DNA from 4 places in the Paenibacillus sp. FSL H8-0317 genome. Region 2 is predicted to be linked to each of the others. Evidence: riboswitches for the same ligand, from Rfam matches in the RefSeq annotation. Region 2 holds a riboswitch; each other region holds the start of a gene.
The links. Region 2 has a riboswitch for thiamine pyrophosphate ahead of thiC (phosphomethylpyrimidine synthase ThiC). Riboswitches for the same ligand answer to the same signal wherever they lie in the genome.

Region 1: linked by a shared signal. The riboswitch ahead of tenA (thiaminase II) and the one ahead of thiC (phosphomethylpyrimidine synthase ThiC) in region 2 are both predicted to bind thiamine pyrophosphate.
Region 3: linked by a shared signal. The riboswitch ahead of MHB43_RS18855 (thiamine phosphate synthase) and the one ahead of thiC (phosphomethylpyrimidine synthase ThiC) in region 2 are both predicted to bind thiamine pyrophosphate.
Region 4: linked by a shared signal. The riboswitch ahead of MHB43_RS04845 (ECF transporter S component) and the one ahead of thiC (phosphomethylpyrimidine synthase ThiC) in region 2 are both predicted to bind thiamine pyrophosphate.

Annotation. Positions count from the first base shown of each region.
Region 1 is NZ_CP150294.1:3,832,420-3,840,151, reverse strand. Features, by position in the region: gene MHB43_RS17045 (zinc-dependent alcohol dehydrogenase) at 1-183, shown strand, start outside; gene MHB43_RS17040 (hypothetical protein) at 215-415, shown strand; gene MHB43_RS17035 (spore coat protein) at 427-723, shown strand; gene tenA (thiaminase II) at 888-1,550, opposite strand; TPP riboswitch at 1,664-1,761, opposite strand; gene MHB43_RS17025 (endo-1,4-beta-xylanase) at 1,969-4,641, opposite strand; gene MHB43_RS17020 (PRD domain-containing protein) at 4,940-5,791, opposite strand; gene MHB43_RS17015 (glycoside hydrolase family 1 protein) at 5,809-7,251, opposite strand; gene MHB43_RS17010 (beta-glucoside-specific PTS transporter subunit IIABC) at 7,311-7,732, opposite strand, start outside.
Region 2 is NZ_CP150294.1:757,260-764,991, reverse strand. Features, by position in the region: gene MHB43_RS03715 (response regulator transcription factor) at 1-305, opposite strand, end outside; gene MHB43_RS03710 (YafY family protein) at 390-1,340, shown strand; gene MHB43_RS03705 (zinc ribbon domain-containing protein) at 1,414-2,235, shown strand; gene MHB43_RS03700 (hypothetical protein) at 2,702-2,869, shown strand; gene MHB43_RS03695 (hypothetical protein) at 3,047-3,733, shown strand; gene thiC (phosphomethylpyrimidine synthase ThiC) at 4,117-5,901, opposite strand; TPP riboswitch at 6,327-6,440, opposite strand; gene MHB43_RS03685 (IclR family transcriptional regulator) at 6,589-7,332, opposite strand; gene MHB43_RS03680 (alpha/beta hydrolase) at 7,692-7,732, shown strand, end outside.
Region 3 is NZ_CP150294.1:4,242,803-4,250,534, reverse strand. Features, by position in the region: gene MHB43_RS18885 (hypothetical protein) at 1-913, shown strand, start outside; gene MHB43_RS18880 (hypothetical protein) at 976-1,461, shown strand; gene MHB43_RS18875 (hypothetical protein) at 1,478-1,876, shown strand; gene MHB43_RS18870 (hypothetical protein) at 1,873-2,424, shown strand; gene MHB43_RS18865 (hypothetical protein) at 2,411-3,394, shown strand; gene MHB43_RS18860 (ABC-F family ATP-binding cassette domain-containing protein) at 3,533-5,083, shown strand; TPP riboswitch at 5,159-5,268, shown strand; gene MHB43_RS18855 (thiamine phosphate synthase) at 5,460-6,155, shown strand; gene thiO (glycine oxidase ThiO) at 6,173-7,345, shown strand; gene thiS (sulfur carrier protein ThiS) at 7,342-7,545, shown strand; gene MHB43_RS18840 (thiazole synthase) at 7,548-7,732, shown strand, end outside.
Region 4 is NZ_CP150294.1:1,047,746-1,055,477, forward strand. Features, by position in the region: gene MHB43_RS04835 (radical SAM/SPASM domain-containing protein) at 1-703, shown strand, start outside; gene MHB43_RS04840 (pectate lyase) at 1,052-1,720, shown strand; TPP riboswitch at 1,893-2,003, shown strand; gene MHB43_RS04845 (ECF transporter S component) at 2,232-2,825, shown strand; gene MHB43_RS04850 (ABC transporter ATP-binding protein) at 2,826-4,397, shown strand; gene MHB43_RS04855 (energy-coupling factor transporter transmembrane component T family protein) at 4,372-5,166, shown strand; gene MHB43_RS04860 (PQQ-binding-like beta-propeller repeat protein) at 5,268-7,571, shown strand; gene MHB43_RS04865 (methionine ABC transporter ATP-binding protein) at 7,703-7,732, shown strand, end outside.

The sequences.
Region 1 (7,732 bases), 3.1 Mb from region 2:
ATCCGTTCCGGACAAGCTCCGGTCATTCACTACATGCCATACATGTACGAGTTGGTGACGTCTGGCAAAGTGAACCCTGGGGACATTGTTACGCACGTCATTCCGCTCAGCGAGGCCAAGCGGGGCTATGAAGTGTTCGATACAAAAACGGACGATTGCATTAAAGTCATCTTAAAGCCTTAAATATGAGTAGATACACGGGAGGACAATCTGAATGAATTCCACTTACGCTTTGCATGAGATGCTCGAGGTGCATGAAATAGCTGCGTTCAAGACGGTTTGCATGACTAAATGTAAGACGATGCAAGCTCTGGTAACCGACCCGGAGCTCAAACAAATTTTGAAACAAGATGCGATATTATCACAACAGCAGCTTCAGGAGCTCGGTGGAGTGCTGTCTAAAGCGACTGTATAGGAGATAAAAAAATGAACCCAATATTAGAACACATGACTGGTCTTAATACGCTGACCGATGACGTGATTGCAATGGATTTTTTGATGAACGCCAAGAGCAGCGTCAGAAACTACGCCATGGCTGTGACCGAATGTGCCACCCCCGAAATCAAACAAATTTTGATGAAACAGCTCGATGAAGCCATAGACTCTCATGAAAAGATATCAAATTACATGGTGCAGCATGGCTTATACCACCCTTACCATATTGCAGAGCAAATTCAGCTCGATCTGAAAAATATTCAAACTGCTATGAACATTCCGTCCTGACACCCTTTTTTCGGTATCGTTGCAGCTCCACGAGAGAAACAAAAGGTAACAAACGAAAGCTCGTATGAAGCAAGGGGGGATAACCTCCCTCTTCAATACGAACTTTTATGCCCTCTTATTGTTTATGGACGCTGCTCTCTAAATTGAATTAACTACCATTGAACTCAAAGCTCCAGCCTCCATGACATCTCCCAAAAATCAAGCTCAAAGCGACTGCACATCACGAAAATATCTTCCATCCGTTGGTACGTTCCCTCGCTACACCCCTCTAATAGCTTATCCGTTAACGTCACAAGGGATTGATTGTTACTGTTGTATTCAGAGGAAGCATATCCTGTGATCCACTCTCCATAAAAAGGATGATCAACTGCACCTGGTTTTTGAGCAAGGGCTTGACCAATCTCCGCATAGCTCCATGAGCAGGCCAAAATGGATACAAGTACTTCTGCTATGCCACCCGCATGGGAAACAGAGAGCATATAGTTAGTATAGGCTGCATTTTTTAGTGCAGGTTTTACCTGAAAAACATGATCCTCTGTAATCCCTAGTCGTTCCATATAAGATCGATGAATTTTCATTTCGCCATTCAGGATGTTATCTACATTTTTACTAAAAAACTGCATCAATTTGGGGTCGTGCGACTTGACGATACCCAGTGCAAATACGCGGGCATAATCGAACAGGTACAAGTAGTCTTGCAACAAATAATAACGAAATTGTTCAACCGGTAAGGAACCATCTCCGATTCCTTTCACAAAGGGATGCTCAAGACATTCCTTCCACACAGGCTGTGCCGCCCGATATAGTCTCTCTGAAATAGTCAACATATGTTCCTCCAATTCATAATGTACGTATTTAAAAACAAAAAAACGAAACATCCATAGGATGTTTCGCAGACAAATACACTAAAACAAGAGGGTTCGCATGAGCTACCCAAGTACAGTGTTTCATCGTTGCATCCCTACGTTGGCATTATCCAAATCAGGTAAGGTCGGTTTAACACCCTCTCAGCCGGTTAAGGCTCCCTCGCAAACGGTTGTATGTAGTTGATTACTTTCTTATCCCCATAAAAGAATAAAATAACATCCATTTAGTATATCAAGGGCTGTTTAATACAGTCAAGGCAGATTGTATCACGCCTCATCAGCTTGAGTGACGTCTTTAAATGATGAAAACCATCACAACAATGGTTGAGTTTTATCCACTGTTATGATGGTTTCTATTCTTACAATTATTGTTGATGGTTTAATGCCCGAGCTTGTTCTTTCCGACAAAAGTGAGTATTCCGTACTGGGAAGTGTTTCTCCAGCTCTCATTGGTCGTAGCATTCCATTTGGCTACGTTCTGTTTACCTCCGCCCTGGTTGTCGTTAATTTGAAGATCGAAACCGAGAACATTTCCTGCTTTGGGCGTCAGTGAATGTAACTGGATTCGGGCTTCTACGAGATATCCTTTATTTGTTTTCTTCACAGCACTTACAAGGCGTCCGGGTGAGGCACCCCCTGCAAAGGTTCCCACATTGTCTGCACTGATTCTGAACTGGGCATCATCATATTGAAAATACGGTGTGCGCTGGTGATTCTCGTCCAGGAAAATCTCAACCGAATCCTGATCCCATGGGTTGATGTTATCTGTGATGATGTTTGGATCAGTGACGTCGATCAGCAGGTATAGATACTCACCTGTCCACATTGCCCGAGCGACTGCCTCTGCACCTTCGTTCTCATTCAACCGTTTTACTTCAAATGGTACAGCCTTATTCCATGATGTGTCTTTCTTCCCATCAATCTGAACAATCCCTTGTACAGCTTGTGCAGATTTGGGCATAGGGGCAAGCTGAATCACGCCGTATTTGCTTGTATCCTGTTCCTGAGATTGTGTTCGATCATTCCAGTACATTGGATTATAAGGTTGTGTCCCACTTGAACCGCCATCAGTCACACGGATATCCAATCCGGCTTCATATTCTGATCCGACTTGGATACCACCCCACGGAATGGACAATTCAACCTGATATCCTGCTTTGGTCTCGCGTACACGATATGAACGCTGCTCCACGCCCTCAGCTTTGCCCGACCGCTTAATGATTACGTGTCGGTCATCTGCTTCATATGAAGTGGTCTTGCCATTATTGAGATCAACAAAGATATCTACTCTGTCGTTCACATCTGCCTTCGCATCCTGAACATCCACAAGGATATACAGGTTACTTTGATCCCATAAGGTGCGGAAACTGGCTGATCCCGAAGAGTCGCCCTTCAGTGGAGTAGACACCGCTTTGTTCCAGAGTGGATCTTGTGAATGTTTTTTGATATCCGGTTTACCCGAAAGTGAGACGGCTCTCTGTGTCAAAACAGGCAAGCCTGATTCATCCACGAGCCCCCAGTATGCTTTTTTGGCCTTCAGGGCTGAATCAAACAGCATAGCCTGGTTGTTGTAAGACTTCTCATCTTGGAGTCCCCATAAGGTAACTGAAGAGATGTGATCTTTGTGTTTTTGGTACAAATCCAACAGTTCCTTATATCGATACGCCTGTTTTACCGCAACTTCATCCGACATCTCTTCACCAAATGGAATTCCGCTATCCACATCCAGTTCCGTGATCTGAATATCCAATCCAAGTTCGGCGAACATGTTGATCGTTTTTTCAATTTCCTTGATGGGAGGGGATTCCAGGTTATAGTGGGATTGCAAACCCACACCATCGATAAGCCCCTTATCTTTCAGTCGTTTGACCAACTGAAACATATGCTCTCTTTTCTCAGGGACTTCCGTGAAGTATTCGTTGTAATATAATTTGGCATTCGGATCTGCTGCACGAGCGAATTCATAGGTTTTCTCAATGTAATCCGGACCGATTAGTTCATAAAAGGGACTTTTACGTAAACCGTTGGCATCACCATTGCTATCCGCAATCGCCTCGTTTACCACATCCCAGGCATAGATCTTACCTTTGTATCGGGTCATGACGGTTTCAACGTAATCCTGAATCCGGGCAAGCAGTAATTCTCGACTCGCAGGGTTACCCTGAGGATCTTTGAACATCCACTCTGCTGCATCAATATGCCACAACAACGCATGTGCGCGTACGCCCATACCATGCTCCTCGGCGAACTGAACATATTGATCGGCTGCCTCGAACTCATAAACACCCTCGGAAGGAGACATGTACTTCGGTTTCATCTCATAGGTTGCGGTCAAGCTGTTAAAGTGCTTTGTGAGAAGTTGTCCATATGCGCCTTCCAACTGCCAGCGATACACCGCTGCACCAATGGGGAAATCATCTTGATACAGGTCCTCCAGAGACCGAATACCTTCTTCAATCTCCAGTTGCTCGGCCAGAGTAAATGATACATCATCCACATAGAACGATAACGTATCTACGCTACCTTCAGAGATGTAGGGTGTTTCGATGAACAAATTCAATTCAGTGGGATCATCGCTATACTGAAATTTTCCGGTGATCTTGTGCCATGTATTCCACTCTGCTTTGGCAATTTTCACGCTACCGATCGGGTTCCAGCTTTCAGCAGTTGTTTTTTTATATGTGGTGAGCTGTAGTGTTTGATCCGTGATGGGCTCCTGGGTAAGTCTTACATATGCCGTAATTTCGTACTCTTGGTTACGCTCAAGCAGATCCTTCATGGATAACATCGGTCCATGATAGGAACGCTCACGGTTGGCGATCAGCATACTGGACTGACCTTCGTGTGCCTCCTGCTGTGTCACTGTCAGCCTTTCGTTACCTGTACGTGGAGTCCATCCCTGAAGTGTACCGTCTTCAAAGTTTGTACTCAAATGGCCTCCTTCCACTTCCGTAACTGCCTTGGCTGCATGTGAGACATTCGAAAATGGAAGCATGGCAAGTACGAGCACAAGAACCAAGGCTGTTATATTCCATTGACCTAACCGTTTCATACAATTCCTCCTCTTGATCTGGTCTAAGTATTTCTGAACGGATTAACATCCAGATAAATAGATTATAGCTCTTTAGATAGCGCTTACATATAACGAATTTACAATAATTATAATAAAATGTTATCAATTGGTAATTATGATTTTAGGAATCAGAAGTTCGTTAATCATGGAATATCAAAAAGCCGCTACATATTTGCAAAAATAAAAGACCGTTTCCCGATAAAATACGAGAAAACGGTCATAGTTAGAAAATATCTTTCCCGAAAAAGAGTTAAGGGAATACAACTTTAACTTTGCTTTATAATCGTCCATCATCACCCTGTTCCTCCTGGACAATTCGAGCAATGTGAATCATCAAATATAATAATTCCTCGTTCGATATGGAGATGTCCAGCATATTCTGCACGTAGGTTTTGATCATCTCCGCGCATTTGTATTCAAGCGGATGCTCCTTCACCATGTGCTGAAATATAAAATCTTTCGCCGAATTGCCCAGACGCCCTTCTTGTAAACGCTGGATGAAGAATTGCAGGTGTGTGACAAGTCTCACATAATGGATGGAATTTTTGTTCAATTGCATATCAAGGGTGTATTGTATCAGATTAAAAATATCTTTTAACATCTTAACGGATTGCATCGTGCGCTCCATATTCTGTTCATGCGTTTGGGCATTCACGAAATGAAAAGCGATATTCCCTGCTTCTTCTTCCGGCAGTTCAACCCCCAGTTCTAGATTCAGCAACTGAACGGCTTCAAGGCCAAGTTCGAATTCAACAGGGTGAAACCTCTGGATCTCCCATAACATGCGATTCTGTAGTGCTACACCTTTTTTCCATCGTTCAATGGCAAATGACAAGTGATCCATAAGCGTAAAGAAGATTTGGTCGTCAAGAGACAACTTTTCTTTTGCATTGGTAATCAGTTTATTTATGACATTCACATGTTTTTCCGGCATGTTTTCGATGGTTCGTACGTAAGCCTGCGCAGACGGATTATTTTGCAGAATGAATCGTTTTTGGATGTGTTCTTCATCCAGTCGCTCGCCAACTTTGCCTTTGAACGCCAACCCTTTTCCCATGACAATCATCTCTTGCCCCTGTTCATCTTTGGTCAGAAGCAAGCTGTTATTTAATATTTTGATTACTTTCATGCATTCATCACGATCCTTTATTCTTTCGTGACCGCCTGATCCGAATTTCCGATACATCTGCCATTTTGTTTAATGACCTCTTGATACCACGAGAAGCTTTTCTTCTTCAAACGCTTCAAGTCTTTCAGATCCTGTTCACCACGGTTTACATAGATCATGCCGTAGCGTTTCCCATAACCCTGATGGGTGCTTACCACGTCAATAACGGACCAAGGGCAATAACCAATCACATCCACACCATCCGTCAGAGCCAGTCTGATCTGTTCCAGATGTTTCTCAATAAAATCAATCCGGTACGTGTCGTTAATCGTGTAATCTGCCTCGAGTATATCTGGGGCTCCTATACCATTTTCCGTAATTAGAATCGGGAGACCATATCGTTCACATACCTTACGCAATGTTAACCTTAGGCCAATCGGATCGATGACCCAGCCATATTTTGTTTTTTCGGTATAAGGATTCTCCGCGGCTCGGTAGACTCCCTGCTCACCAAGCATAATTTGCTGATCACCCGCACGAGCTGTAACATCCGACGCATCTCCCATACTGGCGGCAATGGTTGCCGTCGAGTAGTAGTTGATTGCTACCAGATCGGGGCTGCCAGACTGGATATCTTCCATGTCACCCTGCTCAATAACCGGCTCGATGCCGCGTTCCTGTACATAACTCCAGAATAATGGATTATACCGTCCCCACACCGATAAGTCGAGAAAACCCCATCCACGAATTGTCTCCCAGTTATGTGCAGCGATTGCATCTGCTGGTCTGGAGGTTGCCTGGTACATGGAGGTCATGTTTAATGCAGGACCAATCTTGCCTTGCGGGAGCATATCATGAAATAGTCGCATCGTTCTGCCTTGAGCCACAAACATGTGATGATTTTGCTGATACAGTTCCTTACTGGAAGGCAGACGTCCGCCTTTTGGTGTACCAATAGCACCGGGATGGAGAATCATTGTATTCTGCTCATTAATGGTCAACCAATATTTCACTTTATGCCCGTAATGCTCAAACAAGATACGCCCGTACTCCACAAAGGCATCAATCGTCCCCCGGTTGTTCCATCCTCCGGTTTTCTCAAGCTCGTAGGGTAAGTCGAAATGATACATGGTCACAATGGGCTCAATACCATGGAGCAGCAATTCGTCAATTAATTGGTGATAAAAATCGAGTCCCTTTTCATTAACAGGCCCTGTGCCTGAAGGCAAGATTCGAGTCCATGCAATCGAAAAACGATATGCTTTGAGGCCCAGCTCTGCAAAAAGCTTCACGTCTTCTCTGAATCGGTGATAGTGATCGCTCGCAACCGTGAAATCGGCGGTTCCAGCCGGATGATCACACATATCGATGACGGACAGGCCTTTGCCATCTTCGTTCCAGGCTCCCTCGACTTGGTAGGCCGAGGTAGAGCCTCCCCACAGAAATTCATTGGGGAATGGTTTGGTGTGTTGATATAACATCTCAAACACTCCTTCATTTTAATGTTGATTAAGATATATGACGGACCATATTAAGCTTGTTACGAAAGGTGGATAATCGTCGCTCCAACCTCCACAGGACTCTGCTTCTCCAGCTTAATGTCCGGGAAACGATCCGAATTGGCGATAATGATCGGGGTTATGACTTCGTAGCCTTCTGCCTTGATGGCGTCGATATCAAAGCGGATCAACAAGTCCCCCCGTTTTACGCGATCCCCTACTTTAATGGAAGAGTCGAAGTGTCGCCCCTTCAGGTTTACGGTATCCACTCCAATATGAATGAGCACCTCTTCTCCATCGTAACCATTTAATTTCACCGCATGTTTGGAGTCCATGAAAGCCGTAACTTCACCTGCGATCGGAGCATACAGTTCTCCTTTGGCAGGAATGATAGCAGCGCCCTTACCCAGTAATCCCAAAGAGAAGACATCGTCTGGTACACGGTCTAGATGGACTAATTCCC
Region 2 (7,732 bases):
GTCATATAATCGTCCGCGCCCATCACGAGTCCCGTAATTTTGTCCATATCTGACGTTTTGGCACTAAGAAAAATGATCGGTAAATGATGCTGCTCCCGAATTTTACGGGTCACCTCATACCCATCCATGCCGGGCATCATAATGTCCAGAATCGCCAAATCTATCGCCTGGGTCTGAACAGCTTGAACCGCCGCCTTCCCGTCAAAGGCCTTGATAGTGTGATATCCTTCTTTTTGTAGATGTAAAGCAACCAGATCAGCGATCTCAACTTCATCGTCTGCGATCAGAATCGTAATTCGCTTCATTGCTTATTCCACTCCTATGTGTGATGCTCAACAATATAACATATTTGAATCCAACAGATAAACCAATGAAAGGAATCCATACATATGAAACTGGAGCGTTTATTAGCCATCGTAGTGCTGCTAATCAATCGTGGACGGGTACAAGCTAAAGACTTGGCAGATATGTTCGAAGTATCGATCCGGACCATCTATCGGGATATCGATACATTGGGTCAAGCAGGCATCCCGGTGGTGACGTATCAGGGGGCAAGCGGCGGGATTGGTCTGGCAGAAGGCTACCGGCTGGATCGAAACGTATTAACAGACAAGGATCTCGCCTCTATCGTCACTGCACTGCGCAGTGTATCCACTTCCCATGCTAATGCGGCGCGAGAGCTTCTGGTCGAAAAACTCAGCAGTATCGTACCTGAATCCAAAAATGACGATTTTCAGGCCAATACCAATCGATTCATCGTGGATTATTCAACCTGGACGCATCCAGAAGCGCTGAAAATCAAGCTTGAACTTATCGAACAGGGTATGGATCAATTACGACCCGTAACCTTTACCTACTGCAGTGCGGAAGGTATCCAAACTCACCGAACTGCCGACCCTCATACCATCGTACTCAAGAAACATTCCTGGTATCTGTATGCTTTTTGCCACGAGCGGAATCAATTTCGCATGTTCAAGCTTGTGCGTATGCAAGATGTCACGCTTGCTAATGAGCAATTCGAGCGTAAAGTCATCAACCCACAGGACAGACCCTGGCAACAGGAATGGAGCCGTCCGGACAATCAAGCCAGGTTAACCTTGAAATTCCATCCTCGCGTCCGTCATATTGCGGAAGAATGGTTTGGGATCGAGAACGTCATGCCTGATGGGACTGGGTATTATATTAGCCAAGTTGCTTTTCCCGAGGATGGCTGGTTATATGGGTTCATCCTGGGCTTCGGCGCGGACGTTGAAGTATTGGAACCTCAGCATATTCGAGACGAGATCTGCCGTATCGCGGAGCAAATTGTACAAAATTATATCTCCCCGACTCAAACCTGACAGACAGCTGTCCAGTTCCTCCCCTTATACTTCAGATATATTCAATCTGTACATATATGAGGAGGAACTAATCATGAACGTCACTGTATGTCAAAGCTGCGGCATGCCGCTCACAACCCCTGCCCAATTCGGAACGGAAGCAGATGGAAGCACAACCCGTGAGTACTGTATTTATTGTTACAAAGAGGGCAAGTTTGAGCAGCCCGGTATGTCACTTGAAGGCATGACCGAGATGTGCACTGCTATTCTGAAGGACGAAGGCATGGATGAGGAATCCGCTCGTTCGATGCTGCGTAACCAGCTTCCTTTTTTGAAACGTTGGCGCACGAATACAACGGATCAACATGCTCAATCTCTTGCGGAAAACTCTACTACTGCTTCTGCTAACCCTGGTCAGGTAACAACAGATCATTCGTTCTCTGCCCAGCCCGTTCGTTATGTCACGCTCCCAGGCAAACGTCTTGCTGGCGTATCCGCCCGCACAACCAACGCCATTGAGATCAGTGGCAAAGGCTGTATTCAGGGACTCTGGAACAATTATTTTGCCTCAGATCACCTCCCTGCACCTGAAGCCGCCCGCTATGGCTGTTACACGGATTACTCCGATGGCATAACCGGTGAATACACCATACTGGTAGGGCATGAGGTCAGTCCGAACGAATCATTGCCTGAAGGATTGGACGACATTTTACTCCCTCCTGCAACTTACGCCGTATTCACTTCCAGAAAAGGACCGATGGCAGAGGTTGTTGGCGAAGCTTGGGGAGCCGTGTGGGCATGGGAGAAACAAAGCGATCGTACGTTCACCGGGGATTTTGAATTGTATGATGAACGCAGCCTGAATCCCGAAAGTGTACAAGTAGATATATACATCGCTATTCGTCAAAATAGATAAAACCAACACAATGCCACCTCATACAGGATCAAAGTTTCCTCGCATCCTTCTTCATATTACGCAAGCTGCCGGGTTCGCTCGGCAGTCTTTTTGTTATATCCGGAACTACATTACCACCTAAACAACCCGACCATGGTACCAAGTTAGTTAGCATGCTTTGCATCATTTAACCAGACAATATGCCTCATAAGCGGGTACCATTGACTTCCTTAAAATTGGGACTATTCACATAACAACCGATTCGATCCTCCCATATCAAACCTCTCATATCAGGTTCTTTACTCCTGAATTTTCCTAAAACCGTTTACATCTCCTTAAAACCGGGTAAAATCACTACAATCCAATTGGATTTATATTCTAAAATCATTTATTTCGTCTAACAAGTCATATGTACCTATATGTGCAGCTGGCAACATAACCAGTCGAAATACATAATTTAAAAAAATGCATTAAAGGAGGAACCAAGATGATCCGCATGCCTATTCAGCAAATGATCCCGTACCACCACCAATATCCGCGCAACACGGCGACCACTGCTCCTAAAAAGGAGAATGAGAACACTCAAGGTCTATCCTTTCATGAAATTCTGCAGCAAAAAATGGCGAAGAAAAATGCTTCTCCTTCCCTTAGATAAAATGGACACCGGACCCTATTCGAATCCGGTTATCGACCGTCTTTTCACGGCTTGGCGGAAGGGCGGTTATTGGCGTTGAGCAATAAACAACTGTACAGTCCTCAGTCATGTTTCTATAATGGTTTAAATATCTACAAGATCCATGACATATACGAACTGTAAAAGGGGACTTAGCACATGATCACCATTGGTTGTTTTCACGCTCATTATTCCAACATCGCCTTAATTGAAGAGACGCTTGCTCCTTATGAAGTTGAATTGGTCCATTACGTCGATCCAGGTCTGGACCGTCTTAAACATGACGCTGACTTTTCCGAGATCGTCATTCACCAGAAAGTAGCCCAGACGCTCCAATGGATCGCCGAGTGTCATGCCGATGCCATTCTGGTCACATGTACCCTCTTCGCGACAGTACTGGAGCAGGAAGCCACACAGGTCCCTGTGCCTGTGATCGGCATAGATGATCCGTTATTGCAGGAGATGCGGCGAGTACCAGGAGATTACATAATAGCATTCACCAACCCGGCAACTATTGAAGGAACGATGGCACGGGTGAATCAGGCATTACAGCAAGAGGATGAGAATGGGCAACTACACGTTGCCAAGACATCTCAGACGGATGCGGTGTGCATCCCTGGGACATTTGAGTTGATTATGCGTGGAGATCAGCAAGGGTATCTCGAAGCAGTACGTGAAGGATTACAGCAGATTGCTGAGCATTATCCGGGTAAAACGGTAGTGGCAGCCCAACTGTCTATGGCTCCCGCTGCTGCACAGGTTACAATAGATCGCGGTATTCCAATCCATAGCCCGCTGGCATTGCTTGCGGCGTATTTGGAGAAGAATATAGGCGTGGCTCGATAATAGTAGCGGATTTGGAGTGAAGTAACAGGTTCTATCTGAACTATGCAACTATGAACTCACTTACTTAGTAACACCACAAATTAACGAGGTGAACTAATATGCGTTTCCTCTATATTGTTTTACTGTTTATAGTAGGTTTTTCCTGTTCCGCATTTCTATACGGAGGATCACCAAAACTCAGTGACGCTCTTTTATTCGTTATCGCAGGAATTCTGTATAAAATATGGACCACACACAGTCACAAAGCTAATTCTGATAAAGGCTGAGTACGGTTAAGAATACACACATGACATAACACTAAAAAAAGCCGTTCTTCTCTGCAATGACAGAGAGAAACGGCTTTATCTCTATTTCAGACTGCCCAGCTTGCGCTGTATCAGCGCCTAGGAACGTGTCCGATATTCCTCGGCCTTTTCCTGCATCCCGGCAGCTACAGCCTCATTCTCGGACAATCCTTTATCCGCGGCAAAGGCCCGAATGTCCTGCGTGATGCGCATGCTACAGAACTTTGGTCCGCACATCGAGCAGAAATGAGCTTCTTTGGCCCCTTCTGCCGGCAGTGTCTCATCATGGTAGGACAGCGCACGTTCAGGGTCCAGTGACAGGTTAAACTGGTCACGCCAGCGGAACTCGAAACGTGCCTTGGATAATGCGTCATCGCGGCGCTGGGCACGCGGATGTCCCTTCGCCAGATCGGCAGCGTGGGCCGCGATCTTGTAGGCGATGACCCCTTCCCGCACATCATCCTTGTTGGGCAGGCCCAAATGTTCTTTTGGCGTAACATAACAGAGCATGGACGTGCCAAACCAGCCAATCATGGCCGCACCAATGGCGGATGTGATGTGATCGTAACCCGGGGCAATGTCGGTCGTCAGCGGCCCCAGCGTATAGAACGGTGCTTCTTTACAGATCTCCATCTGCAAGTCCACATTCTCCTTGATCTTATGCATCGGCACATGCCCTGGACCTTCGATCATCACCTGCACATCATGCTTCCATGCGATCTGCGTCAGTTCCCCGAGCGTAGCCAGTTCCGCCATCTGTGCTTCATCGTTGGCATCGTAGATACTGCCTGGACGAAGCCCATCTCCCAGTGAAAATGCCACATCATACCTTTTCATAATCTCGCAGATTTCTTCAAAATGAGTGTACAAAAAATTCTCCTGATGATGCGCAAGGCACCATGCTGCCATAATGGACCCACCGCGAGACACAATGCCTGTCATCCGCTTGGCCGTCATCGGGATATATCGCAACAGTACACCTGCATGAATCGTAAAGTAGTCCACGCCCTGCTCTGCCTGCTCAATGAGTGTGTCACGGTACAACTCCCAGGTCAGCGCTTCCGCTTCGCCATTCACCTTCTCCAGCGCCTGATACAGCGGTACCGTACCAATCGGCACAGGTGAATTGCGGATAATCCATTCCCGGGTGGTATGAATGTTTTTGCCTGTGGACAGATCCATTACGGTATCCGATCCCCAGCGTACCGCCCAGGCCATCTTCTCGACCTCTTCCTCGATGGAAGAAGATACAGCAGAGTTGCCAATGTTGGCATTGATCTTCACATGAAAATGACGACCGATCAACATCGGCTCACTCTCCGGGTGATTGATGTTAGACGGCAGGATGGCCCGTCCACTCGCCAGCTCCTGCCGTACAAATTCCGGTTCCACGCCCTCACGAATGGCGGCAAACTCCATCTCTGCCGTAATGACTCCTTGCCTCGCGTAGTGCATCTGGGTCACACAGCGTCCTGGCTGTGCCCGCATTGGTTTGCCACGTAATCCGGGGTACTCTTCGCCGCCAGCTCTCTTCCCTCCGGGCTTCAGTCCGTTATCCTCCGGTTTAACCGTACGGCCCTGATAAGCTTCCACATCGCCGCGCTCTGTGATCCAACGGGTGCGCAGGGATGGCAGACCTGCACGGATATCCGCATGAAATGCGGGATCGGTCATGGGGCCGCTCGTATCGTAGACACGCAGCGGTTCGTTATGCTCCACCCCTTGGGGAGTATTCGTGTCATGAAGGGCTATCTCACGCTCCGGTACAGCAATGTCCGGCCGTGAGCCCTGAATGTAGACTTTGCGGCTGCCCGGAAAGGGCTGAACCCGTCCGGCCGCGCTTGTTTCCTTTTCCACCTGCTGACCGTTATGTTCCTGTTCCATCGCTTGTTGTCCCGTTTGATTTCCTGCACTCATGTCGCTTGTCTCCTCCTCATTGTTCGTTCGCTTGGTTTTGGGTTGGCATCATCATTAGCTCGCTTACGTACCTGTCCCAAATCATGCGCAATGCAGAGAAGAAAGAGCGATCCTACACCAGACCAGGGGAGACATTATTTATGTACAGTTCACAACAGGCCGAAGGCTGCCGCAGATCATGGATCTTTGGTGACTTCTCTCTCATCATCCAAACCCACTTTCGCAGGTTATTGAAAAAGAAGCCCATAGAATCCTCGCTATATCGCCTGTTCACTGTATATAAAAAAGCCGGTCCCCGAAGGAACCGACTTTTAATGTCCATCACCAATAATGCACCTTTATGCGGCTCCTTAACGGAGCCCTACAAGGGTCACATCATGTGGTGGTTGTGGTCATATCGCCGATTACTTCCCTACGCTGGTATGATCCAGATCAGGTGCAAAGGGTCCGGAATCTCATGCGATTCCGTCTCAGTCCGGACAGTTCGGACTCCCCCAGTAACGTTAACAAGTTGCGGCATACACATGCCGCAGTTCATATTCAATGATGCTGGCCCCGCTGGGCCGTCCATAACAGAGTAGCGCAACCGGAACATAAAAACAACCTTTATATTCCAGAACACCAACTCAATTGGAGAAAAACCTTACCTCAACATCAGGATAACATGAGCCCCATCTGCGTAGCAGCTTCCTTTAGCACAGGTGCGTATTCATGCAATGTCTCCTGTGAGAGTCGGCTGACAGGCCCTGAGACCGAGAGTGCGGCTGCAATATTGCCTCTGCGATCCATAATCGGTACCGATACCGCGGCAGCTCCCGGCTCACGTTCCTCATAACTCGTCGCATATCCGTTATCCCGAATGTCTACCATTTGCGCCAAATACACCGCTGGATCGATAAATACCGGCCATTCAGGACCATTCATCAATTCTTCACGATCCTCGTCCGTGGCAAACGCCATCAGGACTTTGCTGGAAGCGCCCACAGACAGCGGCAGTCTAACACCAACGGGAGCAACTCGGCGAATCGCCTGATCACTTTGCACAGCCTGAATCCGAATCCGTTCACTGCCATCACGCAGGTACAGACTCACGGTCTCCCCCAATCGATCCCTCAGTCGCTCCATCGCAGGCAGCAGCAGAATAGCGGGATCATCACTGCGGGACATATGAGCTGACAGCTCCCAGATTCGGATGCCAAGTCGGTACTTCTCTGTTGCTGCATCGCGAATTACGAACCCTCGATCCTCCAGCGTAGCCATCAAACGGTGAACTGTACTTTTGTGCAGGCCGATCTGGCTGGCAATTTCGGTGAGTCCCAGATCACTGCGTGTGGTAAAACATAATAATATATCCAGCGCCCGCTCCACAGCCCGGACGGTTAACTTGCGATCTTCCATGGCATAATGCCCTCCTCATGTTTCATCACATGAAACTTGGTTACATAAATTATATGAGAAACGGTCTCATCTGTAAACCAAAAAGAGCCAAAATCGAAATAGGCCAACGTGCAAATTTTTCCTTTTTATAAGACTTAATCCCCTGTAATTTACACACTAAGGTAATGTTACCCATATATCTTAAGAACTATATAACAATTGCGTAACAAATGCCCTCAATCAATTGACTTTGACTATATTGGAACATACGATAAAGATATATTACATTAAGATATCGCTCTGAAGCAGGCTCTGAAATCGACGCAATTCTCTTTACATGTCGTTGTTATCTTCAACTGAACTTCAAAGGAGGGGCATTCATGTATCCAACATCCCAGAGCGAAGCCCCGCTGCAAACAAA
Region 3 (7,732 bases), 3.5 Mb from region 2:
ATGGCTTGCGATCCGACGAGTGATGTTATTCGCAGGTTGTTTGGTCCTTACAATGGGTTGCATCTTGCTGTTGCACCAGGTTGAACGTAACCACATCTTGCATGATCCGATCCGGGATGATCGAATGTTTGGTGCAATGGCTGAAGCGGATCTCAAGAAAGCTGAGGAAAAAACAGCATTAGATCAATCCGTACTGAAAAGTATAGAAATGAACCGAGGAGCTACATACGAAGAAGTCTCCAAAGCGTTACAGCAGTTATCTCCCGTTCAGTTGGACCATGATACTCAGGCTGAGACGATCGCGCGCATTATGCAGAAACTTGAGGTGTATAACAAGCAGTATGTACGCTGGTGGGAAATGATTATAGCCATTCTCATGGGTGCAGCAGGGTACTACATGCCCGTATGGCTCATGATATTTCAGCGAAAAATGCGAAGGTTGGATATGCGACATGAAATCTATCAATTCCAGACAGTGATATCCATTTTGCGTGAAATGGACCGAATGTCAGTCGAGGAGATATTGGAATGGCTTAATCGATTTGCCGTCATTTTCAAGCGCCCGCTGCAAAAATGTTTGTTGCATTTTGAACATGGACCAGAGCTTGCACTTGAACAATTAAAGGAAGAGGCGGGCTTGCCCGAGTTCCAGCGACTGGTTGATAAATTGCAGCTTGCCCTTGGCAAAATCTCAATACGTGAAGCCTTCGATGATCTCGAGAGCATGATGGCATTTTATTTTGAACAACGCAAGCAGGAGTACAGCAAAATGATAGATGTCAAAGCATCTTGGGGGAGAACCATTGGATTCACACCTATGTACGCCCTTATCTTTTTGTATCTGGTTATTCCATTGGTCGGTATGAGTTTTTTGCAAATGAGCATTTATTATGAGCAAATTCAGAAACTGTAGCACAATTCATCTGTGTGATAGTCTGAAATAGTTTAATATCTTATAACTTGGGAGGATTTATTATGAACAATGCATCAAGCGCTTTAAAGGTGGCAGCAGGGATATTTTTAACAATCGCTTTGATCACAATTGTAGTTCTGTTGTTTATTTCAGCTCAGGAGGCAACCAAGACGGCCCAGAACAATTTTGCTGATATCCAAACCGAGTTGTCCCAGGCTGCATTTACAGTATATGACGGAACAACTATTAGTGGATCACAGGTAACCAATGCGCTGCGTAAATATGCGGACAAGGATCAGTTCGGTATTCAAGTCATTACAGGTAAAAATAAAGCGGGTCAATGGTACGGTAATCAATTGAATATTTCACAGGATCTCAATAATGCGGACTACGGCTCGGTTATTGCGCCTGATGATAAAGTGGGGATTATTAACCAGACCATGAGTGAAAAAGACAATCAATATGTCAATCCAAGTGGTAAATTCAAAGCCATTATCGTAAAAGACCGATCCAACGTGGTAAGAGGGCTGATCTTCCAGCAATCCTGACAGGAGTTGGTTTAACATGTCCCGGAATACCCAGCATCTCATGTTGTTTTGTACGGCGGTTGTCCTGTTTGTGACAGCCTGCCTGTACGGGCAACATAATGTTAAGATTTTATCAGCGGCCTTAAACGACAGAGTTCAGACAAAAGCAGGCATGGAAGGCCGGCTGACAACAACACTGCATACCACCAATCCGTATCAGTATAGTGGTGCGGAAGTGTTGCATACCGTAAGACAGATGACAGGCACAGGCATTCCTGTAGAGGTAGATGGAACTTCGTATGTGATCGATCCACTTGTCAGCAAAACAGCGACTATTCCTGTCCAGCTCGATGCCACCTACAGTCCGGAGTTTATACGAAATGAAACTGGAGAACTGCTCAAGATTGTTTTTTGGAAGGAGGCCAGTGTGAATTGATTAATGCCGCATCCAAGCTGCTTGCCGTATTGCTCGCAGTCCTTTTGCTCTATGTGTACCCAGCTGCTGAAACAGCTGATCGGCAGGATGATATAGCACGTATGACGGCTGTTCAGAATGTAACACGTTTTGTTGATGCTGTCCGAACGAAAGGGTATATTTCACCTCGAATGTTGGCTGAGTTTGAGGAGCAACTGGCCCAGACGGGCAATCTGTATGAGGTGTCGATGGAACATTTGCATAAGAAATATGTACCTCACTATACAGACCCGATGGACCGTAACAGTTTTACCGGAACTTACGAGGTAGTTCAGGATGGATATTATGCAGCTCAGATTCGAGAGCGACTATTCCCATCCTCAGGTGTGATACCGGTTGATGATCCTGGCCGAAGATATACGTTGACCACAGGGGATTTTTTCACCGTGACGCTCCAAAATACAAATCGTACACCTTCCATGCTCATTCGTGAATGGTTGAGTGGTACAGCTCAGGCTTCAGCGGTATTTGTAACATACGGAGGTATGGTTCTCAATGAAGATTACTGAGCTGTCCATTGTATTCGTGCTGATCTTCTTCCCACTCTTCTGGATCATCTCACTCCATACCCAAGATGCCGAAGAGGCTCAATATCTTGGTCAACGATACAGATCTGCACTTCAAACTGCAGTCATGGATGCAGGTGCGGTGATGCATCAGAATGAGAAACAAAATGATGAAGCAGGTTATGATTCAACCAAGTTTGTTAAAGCGGACAAGGAGCTCGCCTTGTTGACATTTACGCAGACGATGGCTTTGAATATGGGGATTCAGAATGATCCCGTTGCTATTCGAAACATGTTTAATTACATTCCTGCCGTGGTTATTCTGGATTATGATGGCTATTATATGTTGTCCACAGAAACAGAGATGACGGGTAACCTTGAAGATTCTTTCAGGCAAGTATGGAGCCCCAAGAAACCTTATACATATTCAGATTCTAATGGTAACAGTATTAACTTTACACTGGACGACTACGTATATGCCTATGACGCAAACGCAGGGAAATGGATTGAGGGATTTCAAAAAGAACTGGCTTCAAACACACAGATTCCTTTACTTCAGAATACCAGCGTATTTGAGCAAGTTAGACAAAGCCGGATTGTGACTATTGTGCAGGATGATCTGGCTGATGTGATTAACCGCCATAATGAGTTTGCCAGAAAGAACGGTATTTCTTATACGTTTACGATGCCCCTGATTGCGCAGGAAGATTGGTACAACTCCATTAACGATACAGGGATTATGGCCTTTATCCAAGGTATAGGTGTGGGTGACCAGAAAATCAACAATTACGCAATTGGTGGGGGCAGACTTGTGAAGAAAACGGCCATCGTAGGTGGGGTAGATCCTTTAACGGGTATCAAGTACTACTATCCCTCCACATGTGGTAATGGTTACCGTGCTGAAGAGGTGTTCACAGACGCAAGACAAGCAGCTGCACAAGGCTATTTCGAATATAAGTGCTCTAATCGTTAGGGTAGCCTGTATGACAAAATCATGGAAGAGGTTCCTGAGCTGTTTACATTACTTTCAGAAAAGACGGGACTTGTGCTAGAATAGGGTTTCGGAACAATCACAAAAGTAATGTCTAATAGATAGGAGCAACCTCATCTTATGAGTTTATTGTCAGTAGAGAACGTAAGTCACAATTTTGGAGATCGCACGTTATTTAAAAATGTATCGTTTCGTTTACTTGCCGGAGAGCGCGTAGGACTTGTTGGTGCCAATGGTGTGGGTAAATCCACATTAATGAACATCCTTACCGGTAAATTGCTTAAAGATAGTGGAAAAGTGGAATGGACACCTAAGGTCCGTTATGGATATCTGGATCAGCATACAAAGCTTACGCCAGGCAAAACCATTCGTGACGTTCTTAAGGATGCATTCCTTCCGTTGCTTGAATTGGAAAAAGAAATGATGAATATTACGGACCAGATGGCAGATGCAGATCCAGACAAGCTGGAGCAGTTGCTGGAAGAGATGGGCGATATTCAAGAACAACTGGAACAGGGCGACTTTTATCTGATTGACGTAAAAGTGGAAGAGATGGCCAATGGTCTTGGTTTGTCCGCAATTGGTCTTGATCGAGATGTCGCAGCTCTAAGTGGTGGACAACGTACCAAGGTGCTTCTTGCCAAGCTTCTGCTCGAGAAACCTACAGCTCTTTTGCTGGATGAGCCGACCAACTATCTGGATGTAGAACACATTGAATGGTTGTCACGTTACCTGAAGGACTACCCGCACGCGTTTCTCTTAATCTCCCATGACACGGAATTCATGAATGAAGTCGTAAATGTCATTTATCATTTGGAATTTGCCAAATTAACGAGATATGCAGCGAACTATAACAAGTTCCTTGAGATGGCTGATATGAATAAAGCCCAGCATATTGATGCATACGAGAAGCAGCAAGAGTACATCAAGAAGCAGGAAGATTTCATTCAGCGTAACAAGGCACGTGCTTCAACTTCAGGTCGAGCAAAGAGCCGGGAGAAACAGCTGGACAGAATTGAACGTATTGATCGCCCAGATGAAGCGGCCAAACCAACGTTCAAATTCAAGGATGCCCGTGCGAGCAGCAAAACGGTCTTTGAGGGTATTGATTTTGAAATTGGATATACGTATCCTTTGCTGCCCAAAATGACGATGACAATTGAACGTGGTGAAAAAATTGCCATCGTAGGTTGTAATGGTGTGGGTAAATCGACACTGCTGAAAACTATTCTGGGCAAAATATCTCCACTGAGTGGAAAGACCTTCTTGGGAGATTATCTCGAAACGGCCTATTTTGAACAGGAAGTTCGTGCTGGAAATATCACGCCGATTGAGGATGTTTGGAATGAGTTTTCACATTTGACCCAGAATGAGGTCCGAGGTCATCTCGCTCGCTGTGGGTTGAAAAATGAGCATATTACCCGTCCGCTTAACATGCTGAGTGGTGGAGAACAAGCCAAGGTTCGTTTATGCAAACTCTTGATGCGTGAAAGCAACTGGATTCTATTCGATGAGCCGACAAACCATCTGGATGTCACAGCCAAAGCGGAGTTACAGCGTGCTTTGCAAGAATTCAAGGGAACGGTGTTACTGGTATCTCATGAACCTGATTTTTACGAGGGTTGGGTCACCAAAACATGGAATGTCGAAGAATGGTCTGAGGAAAACTAGACGATTCAAGACAATGTTTAACAGAAATGACGGTGACAAAAAAATCCGTCTATGGTAACATAGGCTACAACTTCATATGAACACTAGGGGGGCCGCACGATGCGGCTGAGATGGAAGAATGCGATTCCGGACCCTTTGCACCTGATCTGGATCATACCAGCGTAGGGAAGTGGCGAGCGCGTTTCAGTGAATGACGTGAGCAAACGGCAATTCGAAGGATTCAACCGTCTGTTTAACGAATTGAAACATGCAGTTGCGTGTATAACGTTAAGGCTATAGAGTCTATAGCTTTATTGCACGAAATGAACTGTATGTATCAGTCAGTCATCTGGTCCTATAATTAATACGCAGCCACTCCCCTACGGGAGTGGCTTTTTTGTGTTTTCATAGCATTCATGCCTGGAAGGAGATGAACAGTACGGTATTTTCTCATGAACATGTACACGGATCATTTGAACTGCATGTTGTATCTACGGGTGCAGGGGATCAAGCATCTTTTGTAAAAGCTGCAAAGAACGTGTGGCCTTGGGTGGACTATATTCACATACGAGAGAAACAACTCTCGTGGCAACAAAAGATCGCTTGGGCTGAAAGTCTGCGTGGTGTTGGCGTTCCATCTTGTCGTATCGTTATCAATGGTTCAGAGCTGCCTTCACAGAATGACATCCATGGCGGTGTACATTGGGGGCAAGATGCAATACGTAACTATAACCCTGCAGCTATAATCAATGTGCAGCGACTTCGTCTGGGTGTATCTGTTCATTCAATCGATGAGGCAAAAATCGCTGAAGAACGGGGAGTCGATTACCTTTTCTTCGGGCATGTCTACTCAACCAACAGTAAGCCTGATCTTGAACCAAGAGGATTATATGCTCTGGCTGAAGTGTGCTCCGGTGTCTCCATTCCTGTCATGGCGATTGGGGGCATCGAACCGGGAAACATTCACTCTATTCGCTCTGCAGGCGCACAGGGAGTCGCTGTGATCTCGAATATATGGGCGAGCGAGTCCCCGGATCGGGAGGCTGCATTATTAAGGCAGGCTATCGTTGCTACAGAAAGTCTGAGCCGCTGAATCAAGGAGATGAGAGGATGAAAAAGATCATTACTGATAGACCGGATAAGTTTCATGCAGAAACGATTATTGTAGGTGGAGGCGTTGTTGGTTGTGCCATTGCATATGAACTTGCTTCCCGTGAACAGGATGTGCTGTTGCTGGAGCGTTCGGCGATTGCAGGAGGCACTTCTTGCGCGGCGGCTGGAATGCTGGCGGCAGATAGTGAGGACTTTGCTCATCCTTTGATGGCTAAGCTCGCCAGACAGAGTAGACAGTTACTTATCGAGCAACAGGTGCTTATGGCTACACTCAGTGAGGTAGAGACTGGTCTGCAACGCCAGGGATTCTTAACTCCTTTTCGTTCATACAGTGAATTAAGTAGTTATAAGGACAATCGGAAGTCTGCGTTGTCTGCTTCTGCTGATGAGGTGTGGTGGGATCGTTCCGTTGTGCAGCAGGAGGCATCATGGCTTAACAGAGATACGTATGGAGCCTATTACAGACCTTACGAGAGTGAAATTCTCCCAGTCCACCTAACGAAGGCATACGCCGAATCCGCTCAAGCAATGGGAGCACGGGTTATGGAGGACATACAGGATATACGTGTGCAAGCAAACGAACACGGTGTGCAGGGAATCACCACATCGATCGGTGAGATGAGATGCAAACATGTCATTATAGCGGCTGGATTACAGAGTGAAGAGTTGATGAGACATGTGAATCTGAGCTTGCCTGTGTGGTCGGTAAAAGGTGAAATAGCCGCCGTTCAGTTCTCAGATGAACATGCAGGGTACAGACCTGACAGAACGGTGTATGCAGAGGATATCTATATTGTTCCCAAAGCCAATGGCGAAGTTTGGCTCGGGGCAACCAGTCTGCCAGGCAGAACGGATCTGAACGTTTCTGTACAGGGTGTTCAGAAGCTGCTAACAGCGGCTACCCACTGGGTGCCTGGGATGAAAGAAGCACAATTTATACGAGCGTGGGCAGGCGTAAGACCGGCAACTCCCGATGGACTGCCTTATATAGGTGCTTGCAAGAGTATACCCGGGCTGTTCGCCGCCTTTGGGCATTACCGCAACGGTATCTTGCTTAGTGCGATAACAGGCAGGCTTATCGCTGAGTTGCTCGCTGGCAAAAGCTCAGAAGAACTCGGAATTGAGGAGCTGAGCCCTGAGCGATTGAATAGAAAGGGAGTGGTGCAGTGAATATCATCGTTAATGGTCAACGGACGGAGATTGAAGAAAGATTGAATCGTGTGGATAAATTGCTCCAATCTTTTGACCTGCAAGTTAAGACTGTAGTTGTTGAGCTGAACAAGCATATCTTAACGCGTGAGTATCATGAGTCAACGGCATTAAGAGAAGGCGATCGAATTGAGATTGTACATTTTGTAGGAGGCGGTTGATGATGTTGAACATTGGTAAATATACGTTTGAGTCCAGATTGTTGCTCGGAACAGGCAAGTTTTCGGATCTGGAAGTGCAAAGTCAGGCTGTGGAAGCATCTGAAACGGAAGTTTTAACCTTTGCTGTTCGTCGTCTAAATTTGGAGGAACGTAATCAGAAGCATTTCCTGGATACGTTGGATTTGGA
Region 4 (7,732 bases), 290 kb from region 2:
ACCCTTGTTGCATCCCAAAATAGATCTGTTGCTCGATTCCGCACATGAGAAGGGACTCAAGGTGAACATTACAACGAATGGTACACTATTGCCCAAGACTCAGCATAAATTGCTTGGCAAACCGGCGCTGCGGCAGATGAATTTCTCCCTGCACAGCTTCGATGGGCATGAAGGTTCAACAGACCGTGACGGATACCTGCGTCATATTTTGTCCTTTGTACACGAGGCCGTTAAGCACAATGTCATCATCTCATTCCGACTGTGGAATCTGACGCAGGATAACTTCACAAATGCTCAGATGAATCGAAATCGCGAGACCCTTGAAGTATTGGAACGTGAGTTCAATCTGGACTTCCGCATTGAGGAAAAAGTAGTTCCAGGCAGCGGGGTCAAAATTGCCCCGAATGTATACCTGAATCAGGACCATGAGTTCCAGTGGCCAAGTCTGGATGCACCTGAAGATGACGGCAAAGGCTTCTGCCATGCATTGCGTGGTCAGGCAGCTGTGCTTGTGGATGGAACGGTGGTTCCATGCTGTCTCGATGGCGAGGGTGTGATTAACCTGGGTAATGTGCACGAGAAGTCATTCTCGGAGATTATTGAGGGTGAGCGAGCGAACAATCTGGTATATGGCTTCTCCAAACGCGAAGCTGTGGAAGAGTTATGTCGAAAGTGCGGTTATCGTCAGAGATTTGGAGCCTGATATCTTATATCAGCAAGCCAGAAGCCATTCAAGATCACACATTTGGAGACAAATGCAGTGGTCTTTCTTTGTGATCGGGGATTAAGTGAGGGGTACATACGTTACAAATGAGCATACCAGAGGTTGATATCAGCATATTGCTTGAGAGACCTAGCATGCAAAAAATGCCGATATGACAGGGATTGTGCGATGTCATGATATATCTGATCTAATGATTATTCTAGTTACCTTCCTTATTTGGTAGGATTAGGTTGTGGGTCGGACAGAGGTGCACCTCTGACGATCTTCCAGTACAAGCTCAGGCTTGTACAATACCAAATAACGAGAGAATAAGGGAGGAATAAAGTTATGAAAAAAATGTTGACGTTGTTACTGTCCGCTGGTTTGGTTGCTTCTATATTTGGTGCCGTTCCGGCTGCGGCTGCGCCTACGGTTGTAAATTCAACCATTGTTGTTCCAAAGGGTACGACCTATGACGGTCAAGGTAAAACATTTGTAGCCAATCCTTCCACACTGGGCGACGGATCTCAAGCAGAAAATCAGAAGCCAGTCTTCCGTCTGGAGGCAGGGGCTACGCTCAAAAATGTAAATATCGGATCACCAGCTGCTGATGGTGTTCACTGTTATGGCAACTGTAATATATCGAATGTGGTCTGGCAAGACGTGGGCGAGGATGCACTGACATTGAAGTCTGCCGGAACGGTTAACATTACCGGTGGGGCAGCGTATAAGGCTTATGATAAAGTGTTCCAGATGAATGCAGCTGGAACAATTAACATCAAAAATTTCCGTGCAGATGATATTGGCAAGCTGGTTCGTCAAAATGGTGGAACTTCCTTCGCAGTTAACATGACGCTGGATAATTCCAACATTTCTAATGTAAAAGATTCGATTTTGCGTACAGACAGCAGCACATCACAAGGGAAAATTACGAATACTCGTTATTCCAAAGTACCAACGTTGTTCAAGGGGTTTGCTTCAGGGAAAACGAGCCAGTCTGGGAACACGCAATATTAAGAACAGGAATACCTTGGAATACGGATTGAAGGCGTGTACGGATAAGGTAGCTATTTCACATCGTGAAGTATGTCCAAAAGGCATCCAGGGGGATGCCTTTTCCTATGCCAACTTTTGATTTTTGTAGAGACCATTGCCACAAATACCCATCTGATGTACATTAGAAGCAATGAAATAAGTGAACCGGGAGCTCAATGAAGTTGGGCTGAGAGAGTGGCCTTGTGCCGCTGACCGTACATCTGATCTGGGTAATGCCAGCGTAGAGAACATGGAATTACAATGTGTAAGGGTGAATTGTGGGAATGAACGTGAATGAACAACAGACCTCTTTGAACTGTGGTGGTGTATCTGCCAGGGCGGAAGGGAGCTGGTTGATATTCCGTTTTTCGACATCCATCCCATACATCATTGTGAGGATTGTACACTTTGCGTAAGGCCTTCCCGGAACCGGGGAGGCTTTTTCGTTTATTATGATAAACCCCACAGGGAACAAAGGAAGGACGTAGAGAACATGGCAACAACAGCAGGCAACAAGCGATTGAAACTAACGGATATTCTGGTAACCATCGTGATCGCAGTAGTGTTTGGGGTGATTTACAAGATATGGGGACCTACATATGACTTGATGAAACCATTTGGCGTTCATGCGGAGCAGATGATCTATGGCATGTGGTTTATGGCGGGCACGTTTGCTTTTGTCATCATTCGTAAACCAGGCGTGGCTATTCTTGCTGAAGTTGCGGCTTCAACGGTAAGTGCCTTTCTGGGCAGTGAATGGGGCATGTCCACACTTGTATACGGTCTGTTGCAAGGATTGGGAGCCGAGATATTCTTCGCAGCATTTTTGTATCGCAAAACCAATCTGTTTGTCACCTGTCTTGCAGCCATAGGAGCCGCAGCGGCTTCGCTTTTGCTGGATTACCAATACGGGTATATTGATTCACTCTCGGCCTGGAATTATACGTTATTTATCGGATTCCGCTTCATTGGAAGCATCTTGATTGCAGGAGTGTTCGCTTATTATCTCGCCAAAGCATTGGAACTGACCGGTGTAACACGTTCACTCAGACCGGTATCGAAACAGGATTATGAGGCGCTGGATTAGATGAGCGGAGAGGGGAATTCGCAAGCGGTAAGTGTGACAAATCTAAGATGCAAGTTCCCGGGAGAGAAAGCCTTGGTATTTCAGGGCTTGTCTCTCTCTGTTCGTCAAGGGGAGAAAGTGCTGTTGCTTGGCCCGAGTGGCTCCGGCAAATCGACGTTATTGCAAATTTTGAGCGGTTTGATACCACGTTCGGTTGAGATTCCGATGAAATGTGATGATATTCAGGTTCCCGCCCAAGCAGGAGTGGTCTTTCAAGATCCGGATACCCAGTTTTGTATGTCCTTTACGGATGAAGAGATCGCATTTGTTCTGGAAAACCGAAATATTCCGCGTGAAGAGATGCCTGCTCTGATTGAATATGTTCTGAAACAAGTGGGGTTATCCTTTGAACAGAATCGTGTATTGATCCAGTCCATGTCTCAGGGGATGAAGCAGCGTCTTGCGATTGCTTCGATGCTTGCCATGGACCCGGAGGTATTGTTTTTGGATGAACCCACTGCACTGCTGGATGATGAGGGGACTTCCCAGGTGTGGGATACCGTCAAACGGATCGCCAGTGACAAAACGATCATCATCGTTGAACACAAAATAAACGAGATTGTGGATATGGTCGACCGCATCATTGTGTTATCACCTGAAGGAAAGATTGTGGCGGATGGGCCAGCACAGCAGGTATTTACAGATGAACGGGGTAAGCTGAAGGCTTATGGAATCTGGTATCCAGGCATATGGGAGGAGCAAGAGCAGGCAGCTAAGGAAGAAGAGGGAAGTGCTTCTGGAAAGCTTCAAGTGTGTGTGGATCACGGCATATCAAGTTTGGAAGTACAGAAATCGTCTGGCTTATCCGATACACCGGGTATATCCCCCATATCTCATGTCTCATCCTTATCGCCTGTATCATCGTCAAATCAGCCTGCACTGGACTTGCAGCAGTTCACCGGATGGCGTGGGAAAAGACCCTTCATTCAGGTAGAACAGGCCAAAGTATGGCATGGGGATTGGATTGGTATTGTCGGAGCTAATGGAGCTGGCAAGAGTTCATTGTTGTTATCTCTGATGAATATCCTGAAAACAACAGGTCATTATGAGGTGGACGGTCAGCCTTCTGGCAAAACGGAGCAGCTTGCAGATCGAATCGCGTTTGTATTTCAGAACCCGGAGTTTCAATTTGTGACCAACACCGTCGCGGAAGAAGTAGAATTCTCATTGCTGGGGGGCAGGCTTACAACGGAAGAAAGACTTGCCAGGACTGATCATATGTTGAATCAATTTGGACTAATCGACCTCTCCGAGCATCATCCCTTCCAATTATCGATGGGGCAGAAACGACGCTTGAGCGTTGCCTCTGCACTGGTGAGAGAGCAGCGAATACTGCTGTTGGATGAACCTACTTTTGGACAGGATGCCCGTAATACGTTTGCCATGTTAACACAATTGGAGCAATTGCGGCGTGAAGGAACAGCTATTGTTATGGTTACCCATGATCGTGAAATTGTAAAAAGATATTGCACCCGAATCTGGACGGTAGATGAGGGGAGGTTAACTGATGCAACTGTCGTTTCCTCACCGTGAAACCTGGCTTCATAACGTCAACCCGGGATTAAAGATGATCATTCTGACGATGATGTTTGTCATCATTATCCTCATTCACAATCTGAATGTAATGGCCAACGTTGCGTTGGCGATGATGCTGTTACTGTGCTGGACAGGTCATCCGTGGTATAGATTGATGCTGTACGCATCACCATTCATTCTGGTGTTTATCTCCACGTCCACAGGTATGATGATGTTTGGTAAGGGAGAGACCACATGGTATAAGTGGGGATTGATTCACATAACCGAGGAGAGTTTCTATCGCGGTCTACACTTGGGTTTTCGCTCGTTGAGCATGGCAGCGGCTGGCTTGCTGTTCGGACTGACAACGAAGCCGGTAAGGCTGTTTTATTCACTGATGCAGCAGTGGCGGCTTCCTGCAAAATATGCCTATAGCTTTCTGGCCGCGATGCGCATGATCCCCATTTTGCTGGATGAATTCCAGACGCTCCGTTACGCCATTCGTATTCGTGGAACACGGCAACGTGGCTCTCGCTGGAATGTGTATGGTACACTTAAGCGTTACGCTATTCCGCTGCTGGCACAGAGTATTCGCCGTGCACAGCGAATGGCGGTAGCGATGGAAGCGAAGGGATTCACGGATGGCGCAAGCCGGACGTATTACATTCAGATTGGCTATTCGCGAGCTGATCTGTGGTTTGTATTTTATTATATGCTCACCTTAACAGCGGCTTATTACATTGGGGTCACCTTTCCTTATCATGCTACGATGGTGGATGTGAGGTAATATTGGGAGATAGATAGAAATATATTGAGGTAAACGGTAACTTTTTCCTTATAGCTGCGTCTCTATTGGAAATAACTTCTAATGGATGGGGATGAACGAGAGTGAAGAGGGGTCCTGACTGGCAGAGAACGGGGTACAAATGGATTACCATGACTGGATTATCAGCTGTGCTGTTGACGGGATGGATGCTGCTGGATTCCAAAATGGTCGTGCTTGGAGGACAAGCGTTGGCTACAACGCCACAAGCCTTGGGTGCAAGTTCTCAAGTCTTATCAACACAGTTGGCCTACAAACAAGGAGAACCCGTTACACTTATGAATGACATTCCTCTGTTCAAAAACAGGAGGGATGGCAGTGTGGCTGCTGACCAGCTGGGGATTGAATACTATACAACAAAAAACGAAAAGTATACGTTGGCCTCGGTTCGAGGCGAGTGGGTGCAGCTTAAGTCAACCGATCATGGAGACTTTTGGCTGCCAAGTTGGTATGCACTGAAGGAGAGCAGAAGCATGACGGAAACAGCTCCCCAAAGCTTCACGCTCCAATCAGGCAGTAAGCTGTATCTGGCTCCGGATAGTTCTACAACCTGGTCTTTTGAGAAAGCGCTAACAGATAAGGCTGTTATTGTTGCAAAGTGGAAAGGATGGTATGGGGTCTCCATTGCCCCACGAGTCTGGAATAAAGAATCCTTCACGTATCGGCCAGGACTCTTCTGGATCAAGGCACAGGCTATAGAACAGAGGATGAATGTGGCGGATGGTTGGTTCCAACAGGATGCATCGCTGCCAACTTTGGTTATACGCCATCTGACAGATATTAAGCTGGACAAGGCAACCACCTCCAAACAAGTGGCTGGGTGGTTAGGCGAGCCGGATTGGAAGGAGAGTTCAAGCAATCTAAATTACACGGGTGATTCAATGAGTATTGGACAGACCTGGAGATATGAGCGGGCAGATGGGCAATTATTGGTCACATTCAACAAGAATGGCAGACTGGTCAGAACACGATGGAATTTAGCACAGGATAATCGAAATGCTGCCGTTTCTGATTGGAACATCAGTCGGACGGATGAATATGGGTTCACAACAAAAATCTATGGCACAACGCTGCCGACAACAATCCCCTGGAAACCGGTATGGACCAACCAGGGGGATATTAACTACACTTTTTTACAAGCAGCCACGGATGATGTACTCCTGATGAAAGGGGATGACGGTGGATTTAGCGGGGATTACTACGAAGGTTCCATATATGCTCTTGACCGACATTCGGGTCAGAAATTATGGGGGATCAATGGAGGCTTTGGAAGACAGCAGGCAGAGGTGGATACAGCACGACAATACGTTACAATCTACACCGATTATGACCCTGACAAGAAAAAATACGTGGATCGTATTCGTCATCTGAACTTGAAGAATGGAGAGGTTACCTGGACGTACACCCCTAAGCAAAATTTTAGACTAAATGGCATCACCGTTGCGAAGAACGTTGTGGTTGTGGATAACCCGGTTGTTGAGAGCTCAAGCAACAGTTGGTTAACGGTTCTCAACAATGCAAACGGAAAAACATTGTGGACGCGAAAACTGGCTACGGGTTATGAATTATTGAACAAGAGTGCAGATGACCCCTATGTGTTGTTTTGGGAAAAGAATAAGCTGATTGCAGCCGATCCGCAATCAGGCCGGACCGTATGGAGCTTAAAGGGAAAACGAACCACCATAGAACAACTTGGGAATGATCCATATTTTGATGGAATCGAACGTCGTGACCCCTTTGCAACCATGAATGCTAAAAGATGGATATCACTGGATAATCAGTGGCTGCTCCTTGATCTGAACACAGGAAAGAAGCTTGCACAATTTCCTGCTCGGGCAGGACAGAGATTTGAGGTACTGAATGATGGCATGCTGTTGATCCGTGAGAACCAAAACGGCGATCATTACGGAGAAAATGAAGATTTTAAAACCACCTTGTACGATGCCAAGACAGGTAAAACACGCTGGACGCTAAAGGGCAAGATTGAACGAGGACTGGTGGAAGAGGATCAGTTGTATGTGATTAAGAACGGCTACCCGGCGGCTTTGGATTATAAAACGGGGGAGACAAGCTGGGATACCAAAGATACGATTGCAACATTAAGGCATCCGACGAATCAGGGAAGTTATCTGGTCATTGATGATCAGTTGCTGCTGCCCATGGACGAGAATTTGCTCGTAATTAACAAAAAGAATGGAGCACTGCTAGGTCGTGTACATGACGTTGTGATAGGAAACCCGGAGCACCGGGACCGGGATGCGAAGAATGGAACGATCAACCGGATCGGTAATGAAGTGTATGTGGGTTCGTCCAACGGACGTTTTCGTGTATATGAAGCCAGCCGCCTTCAGGAGGCAATCTCACCTTAAAAGCTTGTCTCGTAAGGGATGTTGATTTATTATAAATGGACAGGCTTGCTCGCGCTCCGGTTATCGGCTGTGCGGGCTTTCTTCATGTGTTCTTGAAGAACCATGCATGATCATTCACGGGAGGACTCTCCATGATCTCATTATATGGTGTAAGCAAACGT